Regions from separate parts of the Bradyrhizobium sp. Unk1 genome, predicted to be linked through region 3. Evidence: predicted binding sites of a transcription regulator. Region 3 holds the regulator's gene; each other region holds the start of a gene.

Region 1 (7,085 bases), on a different contig from region 3:
GCTTGATCGCGACGACGTCGGGGTCGCGCGTGGCCTGCTGGAGGAACTGCACCACCACGTCGAATGATTCGTAGGGATGGTGGACCACGAGGTCCTTCTGCCGGATCGCGGCAAAGATGTCGCCGCCGTGCTCGCGCACGCGCTCGGGATGGCGCGGCACGTACGGGGTGAATTCGAGATCGGGCCGGTCGAGGCGGGTGAGCTGCGAGAGCTCGTTCATGGCGAGCACACCGTCGACCAGGAACACCTCGTCGTCGGCGGCCGACAGCGCGTGCTGCACGAAGTTGCGCAGCTCCTCCGGCATCTTGCCGTCGATCTCGAGCCGGATCACCGACCCGCGGCGGCGGCGCTTCAGTGCGGTCTCGAACAGGCGGACGAGGTCTTCGGCCTCTTCCTCGATTTCGAGCTCCGAGTCGCGGATGATGCGGAAGGCGCCCTGGCCGTGGAGATTGTAGCCGGGGAACAGGCGGTTGATGAACAGCCCGGTCGCCTGCTCGAGCGAGATCAGCCGCACGACCTTGCCCTCGGCCGGCAACCGGATGAAGCGGTCGATCTTGCCGGGCATACGAATCAGCGCGTTCATCTGCTTGCCGTCGGCGGCGCGCGTCAGCTGGAGCGCGATGGTGAAGCCGAGGCTCGGAATGAACGGGAAGGGGTGAGCCGGGTCGATTGCGAGCGGGGTCAGCAGCGGAAACACGTTGTTGAGGAAGTAGTCCTCGATCCAGGACCGTTCCGCCTTGGTGACGTCCTTGCCGTCGACCAGCACGATGCCGACGTCGGCCAGCGTGCCGCGCAGGTCGCGCCAGATCGCCTGCTGGTCAGAGGCAAGCTGCGAGACGGTGCGGTTGATCAGCGCGAGCTGCTCGGACGGCGTCAGGCCGTCAGGGCTGCGCTCGGCGATGCCCTCGCGGATCTGGGCCTTGATGCCGGCGACGCGGACCATGAAGAATTCGTCGAGGTTATTCGCTGAAATCGACAGGAATCGCACCCGCTCCAGCATGGGGTGGCTGGGATTGACTGCTTCCTCCAGAACGCGGCGATTGAAGTGCAGCCAGGAGAGTTCGCGATTGATGAAGCGCTCGGGGCTCGAGGCAATCGCCGGCAGGCCCTCGGTCTCCGGGGTTTTCTCTTTAATTTCAACAGCTTGCGCAGAGTCCATCAGAAGTCGATCCATCCAGTTCGCCCCAATTTGCGACTTATGCGCAAAACCGGCGGGAGCATGTGTTAGTCCGATGACGTTTCGATGACATTGATGTTCCGCCGCTGCGCCGCGTCAAGCGGCCTTGGAGCCTCGGTGGAGGGGTCAGGCGTCCCGAAGCAGCTCGGCGGCCAGGGCCCGCGTGACGGGGCGACCGAGGCGCAGGGCCTCGCTGTCGAGCAGCTCCACGGCCTCCCGCGCGGCCGCCGAAGACCGCTCCAGGCGGGTGGCGAGATAGCTGACCACGCTCTCATCCACGGCGAGCTGGCGGTCGGCACAGAACTTGACGATCAGGCCGCGGAAGAGCTGGTCGTCGGGCAGCAGCAGCGAGATCACAGGCACCGCGCGCAGCCGCGAGCGCAGGTCGCGCAGCTCGATCTCGAGCGACGCCGGTACCTCGCGGCCGGTGAAGAGCAGGTAGGCCCCATCCTCGCGGGCGAGGTTCATCAGATGAAACAGGGCCCGCTCGTCGAACTCTTTTGCCCTGAGATCCTCGACCACCAGCGCGCCGGTGGCGAGCGCGCCAGGGACGTTTTCGGCGGTCAGCCCACTGGCTGTGGTCGAGCGGGCGCCGGAAGCCTCGGCCCAGATCGCGGCGAGATGGCTCTTGCCGCTTCCTTCCGGGCCGGCCAGCCACATGATCCGGTTCGGCCATTCAGGCCAGGCATCGATGAGGGCAAGACCGGCTTCGTTGGCGGGGCCTTCGAGGAAATTATCCCGGCTGAGGCTCTCCGCGTGCGGAAGCGAGAACGCCAATTGTCGGGGATGAACGCGGCCTGCCACGCTTGCTGTGCTCCGTGCCGGCACGCCGGCTTAGTTTGAAGAGATTCGACTTCATCGAGCGGGAGTTGGCCTTTTGCGGGGCCGTATCCCGGCTCATTTGGCCTCGATCGTACTCATGTGCCGTAGCCACTCGACGAGATAGAGCGACACGGACGAGAGCGTGAAGACCGTGACGAGGCCCATCAGGATCATATCATAGGGCGACGGCTTGAAGCCGAAGGCGAGGGAGGCCAGCACCAGCGCTGCATAGGCCACCTGGGCGGCAGTGTTGAGCTTCGACACCTTCGACGGCTTCATCTCGACCGGCTTGTCGAACAGCCAGGACACGATCACGGCGGCGACGATCATGATGTCGCGCGACACCACCAGGATCACGATCCAGCGCGGGATGTCGCCCCAGATGCCGAGCGACAGGTAAATCGAGACCAGCAGGGCCTTGTCGGCGAGCGGGTCGAGCAAGGCGCCGAGCTCGCTCGTCATGTTGAAGCGCTTGGCCAGAAAGCCGTCGACCGCGTCACTGATGCCGGCGATCAGGAAGACGGCGAACGCCACCTCCATTTGGCTCGACACGATGGCCCAGACGATGATCGGGACCAGCATGATGCGGCCCAGGGTAATGATATTCGGAATACTCACGCGGCGCTTCCCGGCACCCGGTCTGACCTCGAATCCGGCCCCGGTGGAGGCTGAACCGGTTGATATCTACATAGTATAGGGCGGGGCGCCACGCTTGCCATTGCGTGTCCCCGGAATTCGACGTAACCAGCCGCAAACCCACTGGAAATCGGGCATGACCGACCGCAAAAACGGCCTCACTTACGCCGATTCAGGCGTCGATATCGACGCGGGCAACCGCTTGGTCGATCTGATCAAGCCGATGGTGCGCGCCACCGCGCGGCCCGGCGCCGACGCCGAGATCGGCGGCTTCGGTGGCCTGTTCGACCTCAAGGCGGCCGGTTTCAAGGACCCCGTCCTGGTCGCCGCGACCGACGGCGTCGGCACCAAGGTCAAGATCGCGATCGAGACCGGCCTGCATGGCGGCATCGGCATCGACCTCGTCGCCATGAGCGTCAACGACCTCGTGGTGCAGGGCGCCGAGCCGTTGTTCTTCCTCGACTATTTCGCCTGCGGCAAGCTCGACCCGGAGGCGACCGCCTCGATCGTCGCCGGTGTCGCCGAAGGCTGCCGCGAATCCGGCTGCGCCCTGATCGGGGGCGAGACCGCGGAGATGCCCGGCCTCTACAAGGACGGCGACTACGACCTCGGCGGCTTTGCCGTCGGTGCCGCCGAGCGCGGTACCTTGTTGCCGCGCAAGGACATCGCCGCGGGCGATGCCGTGATCGGCCTTGCCTCGTCGGGCGTGCATTCCAACGGCTTCTCCCTGGTGCGCAAGATCGTCGAGCAGTCCGGCCTCAGCTTCGAGGCGCCGGCGCCTTTTTCTCCCGTGATGACCCTCGGCGGCGCGCTGCTGACGCCGACGCGGCTCTACGTCAAATCCTGCCTGCGCGCGATCCGTGAGACCGGCGCGGTGAAGGGGCTCGCCCACATCACCGGCGGCGGTTTCACCGACAACATCCCGCGCGTGCTGCCAAATCATCTCGGCGTCGGCATCGACCTGGCGCGCCTGCCGGTGTTGCCGGTGTTCAAATGGCTGGCTGCCCAAGCCGGCATCGCCGAGCTCGAAATGCTGCGCACTTTCAACTGCGGCATCGGCATGATCGCGATCGTCGAGCCCGACAAGGTCGAAGAGGTCGTGCAGGTCTTCAGCGATGCCGGTGAAACGGTGGCGCAACTCGGTACCGTGATCCCGGCCGAGGGCGAGCACCGCGTCGTCTACAACGGCCACCTCGACCTGGCGCTGTGATGACTGGCGCTGTGATGAAGCGGCGCGTCGCCATCCTGATTTCCGGCCGCGGCTCCAACATGTCCGCGCTGATCAGGGCCGCTGCTGCAGCGGAGTTTCCGGCGGAAATCTCGCTCGTCATCTCGAACAAGGCCTCCGCTCCGGGGCTCGAACGCGCCAAGGCGAGCGGCGTGAACACGCTGGTGATCGAGAGCAAGCCGTTTGGCAAGGACCGCGCCGGCTTCGAAAAGCTGCTGCAGGCCGCGCTCGATGAGCACGGCATCGAGCTGATATGTCTCGGCGGGTTCATGCGCCTGTTCACGGCCGAGTTCACCAAGTCCTGGTACGGACGGATGCTCAACATCCATCCCTCGCTGTTGCCGTCGTTCCCTGGTTTGGATCCGCATGGTCAGGCTTTGCGCGCCGGCGTCAAACTGTCTGGCGCGACAGTGCATTTCGTGATCCCCGAGACGGATGCCGGCCCGATCGTGATGCAGGGCGCGGTGCCCGTCAGCGACCATGACACGGGCGCTACGCTGTCGGAGCGCATTCTCGAGGTGGAGCACCGCATCTATCCCGAGGCGCTGCGGCTGCTCGCGACCGGTAAGGTCCGGATCGAGGGCGATGTGTGCAAGACGGACGGCAGCGGACCGTCCGAGAATTTTCTAGTTGCGCCGGTGGTGCGCTGAAGCGCCATCGCACCGTGTTTCGGCTTCGCAAACAAAATCCCCCGGCAGAGCCGGGGGCATCGTCACGATCTCTCGCGCGAAGCTTTGAGAGAAATCAGGAGACCTTGAGGTTCTCCGCGGATGCTTTGCCGCGGTTCTCCACGAGGTCGTATTCAACCACCTGGTTCTCATTGAGGGTCGAGAGTCCGGCACGCTCGACGGCCGAGATATGGACGAACACGTCCTTATCGCTGCCGTTCGGCTTGATGAACCCATAGCCCTTGGTCGGGTTGAACCATTTGACGGTGCCCTTTTGCGGCATCGCTCATCTCCTCCACTAGATACAAAAAAGACGCGGCCGCAGTTTCGCGTGCCACGCCACAAACGGGCTTCCGGTAGTCTGTTCGAGTCTCAATGTCGCGAAACGCACAGCCGAGCGGCCAATTCCGATTGTGTCCGATATTGCAACATGAAAATCGCCCGTTAGCAAGCCGCGCGCGGATTTCAAGATCGCGGCGAATCTCGCTCTCTGCAATTTGCGACCTGTGGCAAGGGAACCACAATCGAGGCAATAGCCTCCGCTGTAGCGCGCCAACCGGTTGACCCTGCGTGGCAGTTCGGCACAAATCGCCGCAAGCGCGCGCCCTTCGTGTTGCATTTTTGCGCTCCGCCACTTTGCTTCGGGATTAGTCGTCATGCGCTGCGCCCTGCAGCTCTCCGGGACACGGCAGACAGTCGGGCTGAGCCGTGTCCGCCGGATCGCGGCTGCGCTCGCCATGGCGCTTGTGCTCGTCGTGATGATGTCGGCGACATCGGCCTTCGCGCAGACTCCGACGCCCACGCCGACCCCGACCCCGACACCCACGGCGTCACCGACCCCCATGCCGACCGCGACCAATTACGACCAGTCGGCCGGCAACAGTGCGCTCAATCTTGGCTCCAATTTCCTGGAGCGGCTCGGCAACCAGGCCTCCGGCGGCGTCAACCGTGCATCGCGCACCAATCCCGGTGGGGGCGGCGCCTCGGCGACCACGGAGGATCCGCGCTACCGCACCTGGTTCGAAGGCTACGGCATCTCGGTCCGGACCGATGCGCAGGGCGATTTCGTCGGCGACAAGCGCAAGACGTTTGGCGGCGTCGCCGGTTTCGGCGCGCAGGTCGCGCCGGGCGTCAATCTCGGCTTCTCCGTCGACCAGAGCCATACCGACATCGACGTGCCGCTGGCGCTCCAGTCGGCGACGCTCGACCTGACGCAAATCGGTTTCAACGGCTCGGTCGACAAGGGACCGTGGACCTGGGCGTTCGCGGTAGTGCACGGTTTCGGCAAGGTCCGTTCCAGCAGGGACACAGGCTTTGGTCTTGCGACCGCGGGTTATCGTGCCGCGATCGACGGCGGCCTGACCGAGATCAGCTACTACTGGACCAAGGACCAGATGCGCATCGTGCCCAAGGGCGCGCTCGAATATGTCCGCGCCACCAGCGCTGCGTTCCAGGAGGCCGGAGGGCTCGATCCATTGAACGTCGGCTCCACGGCACTCTCACGCGCGCGCGTGATGATCGGCGCGGAGATCGGGCGCTACTTCATCTACGACCAGAAGATCCTGGATCTGTCGGCCTACGGCAAGTTCGTCGACAATTTCTACCAGAACCTGGGATCGGTGCAGGTCAGTCTGGGAACCCAGAACATCGTCGTTCCCGGCATCGGGGAGAGCCGTTACGGCATGGATGCCGGCGCCTCGGCCTCGCTCAGTCTCACCAGCGTCGCGCGGCTCTACATCAACTATGACGGCAAGTTCCGCAACGAATTGACGTCGCACCAGGGCACGGTCGGCTTCGAATACAGATGGTGAGGCGAAGCGCGCGCTGCGTCTAAGTCGGCGTTGCCGCGACATAACCCGTTAGCCCAAAACCCTCGCGCGCGGCCGTCATCATCGGCACCAGCGCACTCGGATGGATGAACTCGTCGCGGAAGCAGGGATGGGTCTTGGCGTCGAAGATCTTCTTCAGCCAGTCGACCACGATCTTGTGGCGCTCGGAGTCGCGGAATTCCTTGTGATAGGTGAGCCAGAGATCGGCGTGGTGGCTGACGCCCAGATCGACGGCAACGAGCGGTGCGCCGAGCGCGATCGACACGGTCGGCAGGAAGCCGATGCCGGCGCCGCGCTCCACCGCATAGAGCACGCCGACCGAGGAGTTGGTCTTGATCCCGACGATGCCCTCGAGCGACTTCAGTCCAAGCACGCGCGCGTAGGCGCCGTCGTCGACCTGCGGCGCGCTCTGCTTGATGATGCGATGGTTCTTCAACTCGGCGAGGGACGCCGGCACACCGTAGAGGTTCTCGTATTCCCTGGAGACGAAGGGATAGATGTGCAGGCGGCCGAGCTTGGCGACGATCAGGTCGGGATTGGTCGGCGGCTCGAGCTGGATCGCGATGTCGGATTCAAGCCGGGCGACGTCGGCCTGCTCCATCGCGCAGCGCAGATCGACGGTGATCTTGCGATAGGTCTTCTGAAAATCGATCAACCGCGGCAGGATCCAGAAATTGCCGGGGCCTTCCGTCACCGCGACGCGCACGGTGCCTGACGTGTCGTTC
Region 2 (7,085 bases), on a different contig from region 3:
TCCAGGTCGAGCTTGCGCATCTCAACTACCAGCGCTCGCGCCTCGTTCGCTCCTGGACCCATCTGGAACGCCAGCGCGGCGGTTTCGGTTTCATGGGCGGTCCCGGCGAGACCCAGATCGAGGCCGACCGCCGCCTGATCCAGGAGCGCATCTCGAAACTCGAGGGCGAGCTGAAGAAGGTGCAGGCGACGCGGCGGCTGCATCGTGCCGGCCGCCAGCGCGTGCCGTATCGCGTGGTTGCGCTGGTCGGCTACACCAATGCCGGCAAGTCGACACTGTTCAACCGCCTGACCCGCGCCGACGTTCAGGCCGCCGACATGCTGTTCGCCACACTCGATCCGACGCTACGCGCGCTCACTTTGCCGCATGGCGGCAAGGCGATGCTGTCCGACACCGTCGGCTTCATCTCCAACCTGCCGACCCAGCTCGTCGCCGCTTTCCGTGCCACGCTGGAAGAGGTGCTGGAGGCCGACGTCATCCTGCATGTGCGCGACATCTCGCACGAGGATGCCGAGGCCCAGCAGAGCGACGTCGACGCCGTGCTGCGCCAGCTCGGCATCAATCCTGACGATAGCGGCCGCATCATCGAGGTCTGGAACAAGATCGACCGTTACGACACCGAGCAACGCGAAGAGCTTCTGAATATCGCAGCGCGCAGACCGGAAGATCATCCGGCGATGCTGGTCTCAGCCGTGTCAGGCGAGGGCGTCGACGCGCTGCTCGCCGCGATCGAGGAACGGCTCGCCGCAAAGCGCACCACGCTCGATCTCTCCATCGACGCCGCCGACGGCGCCGGCATCAGCTGGCTGCACAGGAATTCCGAGGTGCTGGTGAAGGAGCTGCACGACGGCCGCTTCGACATGACCGTACGGGTGGACGAGACCAAGCGGGATATCGTGGTGAACCGGTTCGATGCCGTGCCGCGCGTGGCGTGATCCGAAGGGCGCGGTGCGCCCGACAGGCTTGCGTGCGATATCGGCCATATCCGCGTTTCTGGGTTCAGACGCGTAACGCTAGAATGGAATGGTCAGGCCCGGAGTTTTCGCCTGCGCCTTGGTATAGGCGACGCCGTGGACCTTGATCCCACGCTCATCCAGCAACGAAATGATGCCGCCCTGGTTCGACAATTCCATCGGCTTCTGCACGACGACGGCGAGCGTGCCCCCGGCTGCGATCTTCCCTGACAGGGCCATCTTGTTCTTCTGCTTGTCGGCCAGCATCCAGCCGGTGAGATCGATGTCGCGATCGGCCGTATTAAGCAGCGTGACGACTTCCCGCTCGGGCGTCTTCACGGCGTTGACGAGTGCAGCAATGATGCGCACGAGTCCGTCAGGCATTTGCCCGGTCGGAGGAGCGGTCGGATCTGGCGGCTGTGTCGGCGTGCCGAGATCGATGGGGTCACCGGTCTTGTCGTCGGTGTGCCAGGCCTGCGTCTGGAATTTGAGGAAGACCGCCGTCCATAGCTTCTGATCCGGGAATTCGAACACCAGCCCGCCGTCTTGCCACGGCCCGTTGTCGCCCGAGAACCTTCCGATCGGATTTCCCTGATTCATATGGATGTCGTGGATGCCGCGACCCGGCCGGAAGCCGAAATAATTGTCCGCCTTGGTTTCCGGCCCCCATGTCTCACCGAATGCGTACACCATCGCGCTTTCGTTCGAGAGCGCGCGCTGGACGAACTGGTCGAGCTTCTCGTTGAGGTCATTGTCCGGTCCGGGCACGGACAGCGGCAGAGGGATCATCTCCTGCGGCTGCATCAGATTGCCGCGAATGAAGTCCAGCGCGATGCTGGCCGGCTTCGGCGGCTGCGGGTGCAGGCCCTCCGGCAGCACCGCGAGATGGTCGGTGATCGGATGGACGAAGTGCGATCGCACCAGGAACTCGACTTCGCTTCCGTCGCCTGACTGCACATTCACGGCGATGCGGAAATCCGCGTTGTCGGCCACGACATGGACTTGATAGTGTGGCGACTGGCCGGTGCCGAAACGCATCGCGATCGGGCGTCCCTTGAGGACCGAATAGTGCTTTAGCGGCATCGCACTCACCTGACGTGGGGTTTCGGCTGCGCGGGCTCCGTTGCTCAACTTTAGACTGCTTGTCGTGACGGTTTCATGGCTTGACTGCGATCCGCCATGACCGCCTCGCTGCATTCGGGAAAAGATGCTGACCTATATCTCCTTCGCGACCGCGTCGATCCTTGCGGGTACGCCTATGGAGAATGCCGCAACGCTAGCGACGGGCCTGCGAGCGAGTCTCTGATAGCGGTTTCGCCTCACTCTTCGCCGCGTTCCACAGCGCGTCCATCTCCGCCAGCGACGCCTGCTCCAGCGTCCGCCCCTGCGCCTCGAGCGCGCGCTCGATGAAGGCGAAGCGCCGCTCGAACTTTGCATTCGTCGCGCGTAGCGCGGCCTCCGGATCGGCATCGACGTGGCGGGCGAGGTTGACGAGCGCGAACATCAAGTCGCCAGTCTCTTCCGCCAGCCCCTCGCTGTCGTTGCGGTCGAGCGCCGCCTCGATCTCGTCGGCTTCTTCGCGGATTTTCGCCAGCACCGCGCGCGGGTCGTTCCAGTCGAAGCCGACGGTGGAGGCCTTGCGCTGGAGCTCCATCGCGCGCGTCAGCGCGGGCTGGCCGGCCTTGACGCCCGAGAGCAACGACTTGTGCGTCGGCGTTTCCTCCGGCGGTCTGCGCGCCGCACGTTCGGCTTTCTCCTCGGCCTTGATGCGGTCCCAGACCTCCTTGACGTGGGAGGCGGCGAGGTTGCCGTCCTTGTCGGCGAAGACGTGGGGGTGACGCCGGATCATCTTGCGGGTGATGGCCTCGACGACGTCGCCAAAGCCAAAGGCATTCTGTTCTGAAGCCATCTGGGCGTGGAACACGACCTGGAGCAGGAGGTCGCCGAGCTCCTCTCTGAGATCGTCGAGATCGCCGCGGCTGATCGCCTCGACCACCTCATAGGCTTCCTCGATCGTGTAGGGCGCGATCGTCGCAAAATCCTGCTCGAGGTCCCAGGGGCAGCCGGTCACCGGCGTGCGCAGCGCCGCCATGATCTCGATCAGGCGGGAAATGTCACGGGAAGGGGTCATTGCGCGGCAGTCTCCTGGCTCCAAAGCCTTATGCCAAAACCAGCCCGCCGTTCCCAGCGCGGCGCGGCGGAACAGGCCGATTTCCACCGATTGGCGGCAGATTGGCGAGGTGCTAAAGCGCGGGCCATGAGTGACGCATTTTCATCACAAACCGCGCTGGTGCTGTTTTCCGGCGGGCAGGACTCCACCACCTGCCTCGCCTGGGCGCTGAGCCGCTTTGCGCGCGTGGAGACGCTGGGTTTCGAGTATGGCCAGCGCCATGCCATCGAGCTTGCCTGCCGCGACCGGCTGTTCGACGGCATCAAGGGCCTGCGCGCAGACTGGGCCGCAAGGCTCGGCGAGAGCCACACGCTGTCGATCCCGACGTTGGCGGCCGTGTCCGAGACAGCGCTGACGCGCGACGTCGCCATCGCGATGGGCGCCGACGGCCTGCCGAACACGTTCGTGCCCGGCCGCAATCTGGTGTTCCTGACCTTCGCCGCGGCGCTGGCCTACCGGCGCGGCATCACCCACATCGTCGGCGGCATGTGCGAGACCGATTATTCCGGCTATCCCGATTGCCGCGACGACACCATCCGCGCCATGCAGGCCGCGCTCTCGCTCGGCATGGCCAGGCAATTCGAGCTGCATACGCCGCTGATGTGGATCGACAAGGCGGCGACGTGGCAGCTCGCCCACGACCTCGGCGGCGCAGGACTGGTCGATCTCATCCGCGAGCATTCGCACACCTGCTATCTCGGCGAACGCGGCGCGCAGCATGAGTGGGGATACGGATGCGGCGAGTGCCCGGCGTGCAGTTTGCGGGCGAAGGGATGGCGGGAGTTTGCGGCGGGACGCTGAGGCCAGATATTCGGTGTCATCACCCGCGAAAGCGGGTGATCCAGTATCCCAGAGACCGTGCTTGAGTCGAGAGGCCGCGGCGTACTGGATTCCCCGCTTTCGCGGGGAATGACAGCGGAGGGCTTGGCACGAGCGTGCCTCCTACCGAACTACCGAAAATCTTCTTCCCGCAGCTCGATCGGCTTGCCGTGCGGCGTGCGGTCGGCGGCGTGATCCCAGGCGTCGCGGTAGCGGTGCAGCGTCTCCATCGATGCGACGCCTTTGCGCGCGACGAGTCCCTCCAGCGTGGCGAGCCAATGCATGTAGTAAGTCTCGCCCGTGTCGGGGTCACCGGCGGCCTGCGCGCGCTTGATCTCGGAGGCCAAGGCTGCGGCCCATTCCGGCCAGGTGAACACGCCGCGCTCGTGCAGCGTCAGCGCCATCGCAAACGCATGCGCTTCCCAGGGCGCGCGGAACACCGGGCCGTCGTCATCGCGCGGAATGCTCGGAATGGCCGCCGTCGCGGCGGCCGCAGCCGGGCTGCTCATCACGCCGGGTCCAGATAGGGTTCGAAGGCGTCGATCGACACCTTCAAGGTCGGATCACCGTCCGCGCCCCAGAGGTCGCGGCCCTCGAAGACGACCGTGTAAAGCCATTGCGGATTTTCGCCGAGCTCCATCGCCGCCGAATCCGGAAACACGTGGCAGCCATGGTTCAGCTCGACGACGCCGACATGGCCGCGCACATAACGCGGCAGCCGTGTGTGCGTGGCCGGATGAATGTTCCTGGCGCGGACGCGATCGCCGATGTTGAATTTTGCCGGGGTTGGAGCAGGGCGGCCGAACTTGCCGCGCACCATGACGCGCTCGACATTGGCGAGGTCGAACTTGCCGTGCTTGAGCGCCTTTGCAGGCTGCATCGCGTGCCCGGCGGCGACCTCATCGCGGGTGAGATAGCCCTTCTCGACCAGCATCTCCTCGAGCCCGAGAAACCATTTCTTGTAGTAGGAGCTCGAAAGATAGACGTGCGGCGGCAGCGTCTCGCGATAGAAGCGCGAGGTGTCGATGTTGAAGGCGCCCGCCGCGCCCATCGCGCGCACCATGGCGAGAACACGCGATTCCCACTCCTCGTGAAACATCGGCTCGTTCGGCTCGGCCTCGACCTTGCCAAAACCGTCCATGCCGCCCATGTCGTGGACGCCATTCATGACGGCGCTCCAGGCGTTTTGGGAAAGCCGGTGCCGATCATGGAATCGCGCGTGACGAGCTCGGCGAGCTGTTCCTCGCTCCAGCCTTCGGTGCCCGCGGGGCGCATCGGCAGCACCAGGAAGCGGGTCTCGGCGGTGGAATCCCAAACTCGGATTTCCATGTCCTTCGGCAGCGCGACGTCGAAATCGGCGAGCACGCCGCGCGGGTCCTTCACCGCGCGCGAACGATAGGGCGCTGCCTTGTACCAGACCGGCGGCAGCCCCAGCATTTCCCAGGGGTAGCAGGAGCACAGCGTGCACACGACCATGTTGTGCCGCTGCGACGTGTTCTCGACCACGACGAGATGGTCGCCGACGCGGCTGACATGGCCGAGCGTGCCGATGGCCTTCGAGCCGTCCTCCAGCAGCGCCTTTTTGAACGCCGGATCGGTCCAGGCCTTGGCGACGACGCGCGCGCCGTTGTGGGGTCCGATCCTGGTCTCATAGGCCTGGATGATGGCGTCGAGCGCGGCCGGCTCGACATAGCCTTTTTCGGTCAGGATCGTCTCGAGTGCGCGCACGCGCAGCTCGGTCTCCGACAACTCGGAATGGTCGTGATGATGGTCGTGATCGTGGCTCATGGCGCAAAGATAGGCGCAATGGTCCCTGCCTGTCGAGTATGCGCTGGGGCGCAACCGGGTCCCATATTCGTGAGGCCAGATGTAGGCTAGCCTCGCAGCGAAGCGGATAGGGAGACATTGGTGACGGACTTCGTGAAGATCGAGAAGGGGCTCGGACCGGAGGGGCGGATTGCGGTGGTGCGGTTCGACCGCGGCGACGGCATCAACGCGCTCTCGCCGGAGGCGCTGCGCCAGCTCACCGCGGCCGCGCGCAGCTTCGAGGATGATGCCGCAACGTCCGTTGTGGTTCTGACGGGCAGCACCAGCGCCTTCAGCGCCGGCTTCGACTTGAAAGACGCCGAAGGGCGCTCGCGCAAGGACATGGATCTCGGCACGCTGCGGCGGCATCTCAAGCTCGGGCCGCGTCTGACCCATGCCTGGCAGGAGATGGAGCAGATCACGATCGCGGCCATTGAGGGTTTTTGCGTCGGCGGCGGCGTCGCGCTGGCCGTGGCGCTCGACTTCCGCGTGATGGGGCGCAATGCGCATCTGCGCGTGCCCGAGATCGGGCTCGGCATGAACATGAGCTGGCAGAGCATCCCGCGCATGCTGCATCTGATCGGGCCGGCCCGCACCAAGCAGGCGGTGATCCTGGCCGACCAGCGCATCAGCGCTGATGAGGCCTATGAATGGGGCCTGGTGGAACAGGTGACCGATCCCGGCCATGCGTTCGATGCCGCCATGGAGCTTGCCCGGAAGGTCGCCGTGCAGCCGCCGCTCTCGGTCGCCATGACCAAGCTGACCGTCAACCGGCTCGCGCATGCGCTGGACGATCTCGCTAGCCATATGGACGTCGACCAGTTCGCGCTGGCGAGTCTCACCGAAGACCACAAGGAGGGCGTCGAGGCGTTCCTGACCCGTCGCAAGCCGCGCTTCAAGGGGCGGTAGAACGTGAAGCCAGGCCATTGATCGCGCCGCGGACAGTCCGTATACGCCGCGCTAGGACAAAAACGGCTCGGCCAACGGGCGGTACAATGCGACGACAATCGAGGGGGGAGGGCCGATGGCCGCTAGCTCGCAGACGCCTCAGGCAAAAGGGTTTAGCTGGAAGCTGATCGCGCCGCTCGTGGTGTGGCTGGCCATCTATCTGTGGCCGGTGCCGACCGGCCTCAATGCCAATCAGTGGCACTATTTTGCCGTGTTCGCGGCCGTCATCACCGGACTCATCCTGGAATCGATGCCGGTCGGCGCGGTCGGGTTCATCGGACTGACGGTCGCGGGCGTCGCCGGCTATATCGATCCCGATCCCGGCAAATCGCTGCGCTGGATGCTGGCAGGATTTGCCGAGAGCACGGTGTGGCTGATCGTCGGCGCCT
Region 3 (7,085 bases):
GCGTTCATCGGTCCGTCGGGCTGCGGCAAGTCCACCCTGCTGCGCATCTTCAACCGGATGTACGACCTCTATCCGGGCCAGCGCGTCACCGGTCAGCTCATGCTCGACCAGACCAACATCCTCGACCCCAAGCTGGACCTCAATCTGCTGCGCGCCCGCGTCGGCATGGTGTTCCAGAAGCCGACGCCGTTCCCGATGACGATCTACGAAAACATCGCCTTCGGCATCCGTCTCTACGAGAAGATCTCGAAGTCCGAGATGGACGACCGCGTCGAGAAGGCGCTGCGCGGCGGCGCGCTGTGGAACGAGGTCAAGGACAAACTCAACGCCTCCGGCCTGTCGCTCTCCGGCGGCCAGCAGCAGCGCCTCTGCATCGCCCGCACGGTCGCGGTGCGGCCCGAGGTGATCCTGTTCGACGAGCCCTGCTCGGCGCTCGACCCGATCTCGACCGCGAAGGTCGAGGAACTGATCCAGGAGCTGTCCGAGAACTACACGATCGCGATCGTCACCCACAACATGCAGCAGGCGGCGCGCGTCTCCGACAAGACCGCCTTCATGTATCTCGGCGAGCTGATCGAGTTCGACGACACCAGCAAGATCTTCACGTCGCCGACCGACCGGCGCACGCAGGATTACATCACCGGCCGGTTCGGCTGAGGAGACGGAACATGGGTTCTGAACATACCGCAAAGGCCTTCGACACCGACCTCCAGGAGCTCACGCGCCTGGTCGCCGAGATGGGCGGCATCGCCGAGCGCATGATCGTCGATTCCGTCGACGCGCTGATCCGCCGTGACGTCGCGCTCGGCCAGCGTGTCGTCACCATCGACGCCGAGCTCGACGCGCTTCAGAAGAAGATCGAGGAGCGCGCCGTGCTCACCATCGCGCGCCGCCAGCCGATGGCGGTGGATCTGCGCGAGATCGTCGGCGCCATGCGCGTCGCGACCGATCTCGAGCGGATCGGCGACCTCGCCAAGAACATGGGCAAGCGCGTCGCGGCGCTGGAGACCGATTTCCATCCGCTCAAGCTGTTCCGCGGCCTGGAGCACATGACCGACCTCGTGCAGCAGCAGGTCAAGTCGGTGCTGGATGCCTATGCCGCGCACGATCTGCCGGCGGCGATGGCGGTGTGGAAGGGCGACGAGGAAGTCGACGCCATCTGCACCTCGCTGTTCCGCGAGCTCCTCACCTACATGATGGAGGATCCGCGCAACATCTCGTTCTGCATCCATCTGATGTTCTGCGCCAAGAACATCGAGCGCATCGGTGACCACGCCACCAACATCGCCGAGACCGTGTTCTACATGATCGAGGGCCAGGCGATCACCGACAAGCGGCCGAAGGGCGACATGACGACCTTCGCCACGACGGTCCCGAACACTTAAGGAGCGACGACACCATGGGCGCACGCATTATGGTGGTTGAGGACGAGGAAGCTCTCACCGAGCTTCTCCGCTACAACCTCGAAGGCGACGGCTATGACGTCGAGACGGTGATGCGCGGCGACGATGCCGACACCCGCCTCAAGGAGCACATCCCCGATTTGATCGTGCTCGACTGGATGCTGCCGGGCCTCTCCGGCATCGAGCTGTGCCGGCGGCTGCGCACCCGGCCCGAGACCAAGCAGCTCCCGATCATCATGCTCACCGCGCGTGGCGAGGAGAGCGAGCGGGTGCGGGGCCTTGCGACCGGCGCCGATGACTACATCGTCAAGCCGTTCTCGGTGCCGGAGCTGCTGGCACGCGTGAAGGGCCTGCTCAGGCGCGCCAGCCCGGAGCGGCTCGCCACGGTGCTCGCCTATGGCGACATCGAGCTCGACCGCGACAAGCGCCGCGTGGCGCGTTCGGGCCGGCCGATCGATCTCGGTCCAACCGAATATCGCCTGCTGGAGTTCTTCCTGGAGCATCCCGGCCGCGTGTTCTCGCGCGAGCAGCTGCTCGACAGCGTCTGGGGCCGTGACATCTACATCGACGAGCGCACCGTCGACGTCCATATCGGCCGCCTGCGCAAGCTGCTCAATCTCGGCCGCGAGCAGGACCCGATCCGCACCGTCCGCGGCGCGGGCTACGCACTGGACGATCGCTTTGCGAAGGCGGAGCAGGCGTAGGGTCCGCCGCAAGCCAGCAAACAAAAAGCGCGCCGGGTGGCGCGCTTTTTTCTTGCTCGATCGTCCCAGCCCTGTGCCGGGACAAGGTTGTCTGGAGCTAACTCAGCGCGGACCCGGCTTCGCCGGCGCGCGACGGCGATCGGCCGCGGGCTGATACGCCACGCGCGAGTGCTGGGCGCAGTAGGGCAGGCCGGAGAGCGCCTTGCCGCCGCAGAAGAAGAAATCCGGGCTCGAGGGATCGCCGACCGGCCAGTGGCAGGTGGCCTCGTTCAGCTCCAGCAGCGACAGCCGCTGGCTCATCGGCACGACGTTGTCGTAGGTGACCGGTTCGGCCTCGACCTCGACCTCGAAGGCCTGCGCCAGCGCGGTGTTGCCGCGCGCGATCGGGCGGGTCACCCGCATCATGTGCTGGGCGGGGCGCGCCTTGCGCGGCCGGGGCGCTGCCGATGAAGGGCTCTTGGCGCGGCCCGACAGGCCGAGCCGGTGCACCTTGCCGATCACGGCATTGCGGGTCACATTCCCGAGTTCAGCGGCGATCTGGCTGGCCGAAAGTCCGGCCTCCCAGAGCTTTTTCAGCTGCTCGACGCGATCATCCGACCAGGTCAAAACGGTCATTGCACCCTTTCCTTCGCCGGCGCCTGCCATCCTGGCGGCCGCACGGCGAATGCCTAAGCTTCGAAAAACCCGTGCCGCCAGAATCCCTTAAGGCTCGCCGGGCGCGCCAGATGCGCCCGAACGCTTACGCCGGTACATGAGGACTTAGAGGATCAGAACTGCTGCACGAGATGTCGTATCTGACAAGCCAAACGCTACAATATGGCGTGACTCACGCGCAAGAGTCCGCCGACTCGCTTCCACATGTTCCGTGGCGGAAATACGCAAAATCGACACCGCAAGACTACGGATTCTGCGTTTCGCGAGGCTTTCCGGGCGGCATTGACACCGGTTTCACCAGGCATAAGATAGTCGTGCGTGCCGCCCTTAAAAGGCGGCACGTTTCGTTTTCCGGGCCGGTCAATGGTGCGTTGCGCAATGCACGCTCACACCGTCCGCAACATTCAAGTGATCGTCATGACTAACAGCGCAGCGCCGCACTTGCTCCCCGTTTTCGCCAGGTCCGACCTCGGTTTCGAGCGCGGCGAAGGCTGCTGGCTGATTGCGACCAACGGCGATCGCTATCTCGATTTCACCTCGGGCGTGGCGGTGAATGCGCTCGGCCATGCTCATCCTGCGTTGGTCAAGGCGTTGCAGGAGCAGGCCACCAAACTCTGGCACATGTCGAACCTGTTCCAGAGCCCGGACGGCGAGAAGCTTGCCGCGCGTCTGTGCAATGAAAGCTTCGCGGACTTCGTGTTCTTCTGCAATTCCGGCGCTGAAGCGCTGGAAGGTGTGATCAAGCTGGTCCGCCATCATCACTTCTCAAAGGGGCATCCGGAACGTTACCGCATCATCACCTTCGAAGGCGCCTTCCACGGCCGCACGCTGGCAACGCTCGCCGCGACCGGTTCGGCAAAATATCTCGAGGGGTTCGGCCCGCCGATGGACGGCTTCGACCAGGTCCCGCATGGTGATATCGAAGCCGTCAAGAAGGCGATCGGTCCGCAGACCGCCGGCATCCTGATTGAGCCGATCCAGGGCGAGGGCGGCGTGCGTTCGGCAACGCCCGCCTTCCTGAGGGCGTTGCGCCAGCTCTGCGACGAGAAGGGTCTGCTGCTCGCGTTCGACGAGGTGCAGACCGGCATGGGCCGCACCGGCGATCTGTTCGCGCATCGCCGCACCGGCGTCACGCCTGACGTGATGTCGCTGGCCAAGGCGCTTGGCGGCGGCTTCCCGATCGGCGCGGTGCTGGCGACCGCGGACGCGGCTGCCGGCATGGGGCCCGGCTCGCACGGCTCGACCTTCGGCGGCAATCCGCTCGCGATCTCGGCTGCCAACGCCGTGCTCGACGTCATGCTCAAGCCCGGCTTCTTCGATCACGTGCAGAAGATGTCGCTGCTGCTCAAGCAGAAGCTCGCCTCCGTGATCGATCGTTATCCTGACATCGTCAGCGAAGTGCGCGGCGAAGGCCTTCTGATCGGCATCAAGGCCGTGGTGCCGTCAGGCGATCTCGGCGCGGCGCTGCGCAACGAGAAATTGCTCACGGTCGGCGCCGGCGACAATGTCGTGCGCTTCCTGCCGCCCTTGATCGTCACCGAAGCCGAAATCGAGGACAGCGTCGGTCGGCTCGAACGCGCCTGCGCCGCGATCTCGTCCAGTCAGACCAAGCGGGCGGCAAGCTGATGAGCAAGTCCCCGAAGCACTTTCTGGATATCAACGAGCTCCCGCTGTCGGAGCTCAAGAGCATGCTCGCGGCCTCCTCCGCCATGAAGGCGAAGCAGAAAGCGCACCAGCCGGTGAAGCCGCTGGAAGGCAAGACGCTGGCGATGATCTTCGAGCGTCCCTCCACCCGCACCCGCGTCTCGTTCGACGTCGCCATGCGCCAGCTCGGTGGCGAGCCCATCATGCTGACCGGCGCCGAGATGCAGCTCGGCCGCGGCGAGACCATCGCCGACACGGCGCGCGTGCTGTCGCGCTATGTCGACGCCATCATGATCCGCATCCTCAATCACGAGGCCCTGCTGGAGCTGGCGGAATATGCGACGGTGCCCGTCATCAACGGCCTGACGCGGCGCTCGCACCCTTGCCAGGTGATGGCCGACCTCATGACCTACGAAGAGCATCGCGGCCCGATCGAGGGCAGGACGGTGGCCTGGACCGGCGACGACAACAATGTGCTGGCGTCCTGGGCGCATGCCGCCGAGCGTTTCAAGTTCAAGCTCAATGTCGCGACGCCGCCGGAGCTTGCGCCGAAAAAGGTGATGCGGGACTTCATCAAGGCCACCGGCGCGCCGATCGTGCTCGGCACCGATCCCGAGGCCGCCGTGAAGGGCGCCGACTGCGTCGTCACCGACACCTGGGTGTCGATGGGCGACAAGGAGGGCGAGCACCGTCACAACGTGCTCAAGCCCTATCAGGTCAATGCGAAGCTGATGTCGCTGGCCAGGCCCGATGCGCTGTTCATGCATTGCCTGCCCGCCCATCGCGGCGAGGAAGTCACGGACGAGGTGATCGACGGCCCGCAATCGGTCGTGTTCGACGAGGCCGAAAACCGCCTGCATGCGCAGAAGGGCATTCTGGCCTGGTGCTTTGACGCGGTGAAGTAATCTCACTTGTAGCCCGGATGGAGCGCAGCGAAATCCGGGTTTGTGTCCGCAGTTGGAGTGGTCCCGGATTGCGCTACGCTCCATCCGGGCTACGCGGGCTATCGCGTAATCCTGTGGCTATGGGTCCCGTATCAGCGCTTCGCGCGCCCCGGGACGACATCGAATTTGCAGGATCCTGTGCGATCATAAGTGCATCCGGAACACACCACCCTTGCGCCCTCTTCCATTTTCCTCCATCGACCCCAGATAAAGCGCCATGGTTTCCCAATCCCCTGACATGAATACCGGGCCTGAAGGCCCGGTTCGCGCGCCATCAGCGGTTCCCATCGATGACGCCGTGCTGCCTTACGAGGTCGACGCGCTCGACGTGCGTGGCCGCCTGGTGCGGCTTGGTCCCGCGCTCGACGAGATCCTGACCAAGCACGATTATCCCGCTGCCGTGGGCAAGCTGCTCGGCGAGGCCATCGTACTGACGACGCTGCTCGGCTCGGCGCTGAAGTTCGAGGGCCGCTTCATTCTCCAGGCCCAGACCGACGGTCCGGTGTCGTTCCTGGTCGTCGACTACATGGCGCCGGATCGCCTGCGCGCCTATGCGCGCTACGATGCCGAGCGCCTCGGCGAGATAAAAGATTCCGGCACGCTCCTCGGTAACGGTCATCTCGCCATGACCATCGACCAGGGTCCCGACATGAGCCGCTACCAGGGTCTGGTCGCGCTCGACGGCGGTAGCCTGGAAGATGCCGCCCACGAATATTTCCTGCGCTCCGAGCAGATCCCGACGCGCGTGCGTCTCGCGGTCGGCGAGGAGTGGCGCTCGAACGACGGCGGCAAGCATCGCTGGCGCGCCGGCGGCATGCTGATGCAGTTCCTGCCGAAGGCGCCCGAGCGCGCGCGGCAGGCCGATTTGCATCCCGGCGATGCGCCCGAAGGCGCGGAGGTGCATGCTGTCGCCGAAGACGACGCCTGGGTCGAGGCGCGTTCGCTGGTCGAGACCGTCGAAGACGTCGAGCTGATCGACCCCGAGCTCTCCGGCGAACGACTGCTGTTCCGCCTGTTCCACGAGCGCGGCGTGCGCGTGTTCAATCCGCTGGTCCTGAAGGCGCAATGCTCCTGCTCGCGCGATGCGGTTGGCGCGATGCTGAAGAGCTTCTCGCCCGACGACCGCGCCGCCATGGTCAAGGACGACAAGGTCGTGGTGACCTGCGAGTTCTGCTCGTCGGTGTACCAGTTCACGCCGCCCGAGGCGGGCGTCGAGGGTGCGTAGGCATCGCATCCTTCGTCATTGCGAGCCACACACTTGGTGTCGTCGCCCGGCTTGACCGGGCGATCCAGTACTCCGAGACGGCAGTGATTGAGCCGAGAGGCTGCGGCGTACTGGATGCCCCGCCTTCGCGGGGCATGACGGCTGCAAGTGTTGCGACGATCTCGGCGCGCCCTAGTTCAACACCCGCTTGTTGTCCGGGCTGTCCAGCGAGAACGTCGGCACGTCGATCTCGAAGCGTTCGCCGCTTTCGCTGACCATCTGGTAGCGGCCGGTCATGAAACCCGAGGCGGTCGCGAGCGGCACGCCGGAGGTGTACTCGAAGCGCTCGCCGGGAGCCAGGGTCGGCTGCTCGCCGACGACGCCCTCGCCCCTGACCTCCTGCTGGCGGCCGGTGGCGTCGGTGATGATCCAGTGTCGCGTCTTCAGCTGCACGGTTTCGTCGCCGGAATTGGTGATGACGATGGTGTAGGACCAGAAATAGCGGGAGCGGTCGGCCGACGACTGCTCCGGA

Evidence for each region. The regulator PhoB, encoded in region 3, activates phosphate uptake and scavenging genes when phosphate is short. The targets are predictions, from matches to a motif close to TGTCATNNANCTGTCAT.
Region 1: the regulator PhoB is predicted to act here: its motif matches at 1,233-1,249, upstream of AC5ZFO_RS43605 (RNA degradosome polyphosphate kinase).
Region 2: the regulator PhoB is predicted to act here: its motif matches at 2,097-2,113, upstream of AC5ZFO_RS32725 (DUF2278 family protein).

What each region holds. Positions count from the first base shown of each region.
Region 1 is NZ_JCAMOP010000064.1:7,274-14,358, reverse strand. Features, by position in the region: gene AC5ZFO_RS43605 (RNA degradosome polyphosphate kinase) at 1-1,159, opposite strand, end outside; gene AC5ZFO_RS43600 (P-loop NTPase family protein) at 1,304-1,981, opposite strand; gene AC5ZFO_RS43595 (CDP-alcohol phosphatidyltransferase family protein) at 2,075-2,617, opposite strand; gene purM (phosphoribosylformylglycinamidine cyclo-ligase) at 2,772-3,845, shown strand; gene purN (phosphoribosylglycinamide formyltransferase) at 3,860-4,513, shown strand; gene AC5ZFO_RS43580 (cold-shock protein) at 4,608-4,814, opposite strand; gene AC5ZFO_RS43575 (autotransporter outer membrane beta-barrel domain-containing protein) at 5,188-6,342, shown strand; gene AC5ZFO_RS43570 (LysR family transcriptional regulator) at 6,362-7,085, opposite strand, start outside.
Region 2 is NZ_JCAMOP010000031.1:55,155-62,239, forward strand. Features, by position in the region: gene hflX (GTPase HflX) at 1-935, shown strand, start outside; gene AC5ZFO_RS32725 (DUF2278 family protein) at 1,014-2,036, opposite strand; gene mazG (nucleoside triphosphate pyrophosphohydrolase) at 2,230-3,084, opposite strand; gene queC (7-cyano-7-deazaguanine synthase QueC) at 3,211-3,924, shown strand; gene AC5ZFO_RS32740 (nitrile hydratase accessory protein) at 4,074-4,451, opposite strand; gene nthB (nitrile hydratase subunit beta) at 4,451-5,110, opposite strand; gene nthA (nitrile hydratase subunit alpha) at 5,107-5,730, opposite strand; gene AC5ZFO_RS32755 (enoyl-CoA hydratase/isomerase family protein) at 5,851-6,657, shown strand; gene AC5ZFO_RS32760 (DASS family sodium-coupled anion symporter) at 6,773-7,085, shown strand, end outside.
Region 3 is NZ_JCAMOP010000037.1:41,808-48,892, forward strand. Features, by position in the region: gene pstB (phosphate ABC transporter ATP-binding protein PstB) at 1-657, shown strand, start outside; gene phoU (phosphate signaling complex protein PhoU) at 669-1,385, shown strand; gene phoB (phosphate regulon transcriptional regulator PhoB) at 1,400-2,107, shown strand; gene AC5ZFO_RS35540 (GcrA family cell cycle regulator) at 2,210-2,722, opposite strand; gene AC5ZFO_RS35545 (aspartate aminotransferase family protein) at 3,179-4,387, shown strand; gene argF (ornithine carbamoyltransferase) at 4,387-5,310, shown strand; gene AC5ZFO_RS35555 (Hsp33 family molecular chaperone) at 5,567-6,574, shown strand; gene apaG (Co2+/Mg2+ efflux facilitator ApaG/CorD) at 6,746-7,085, opposite strand, start outside.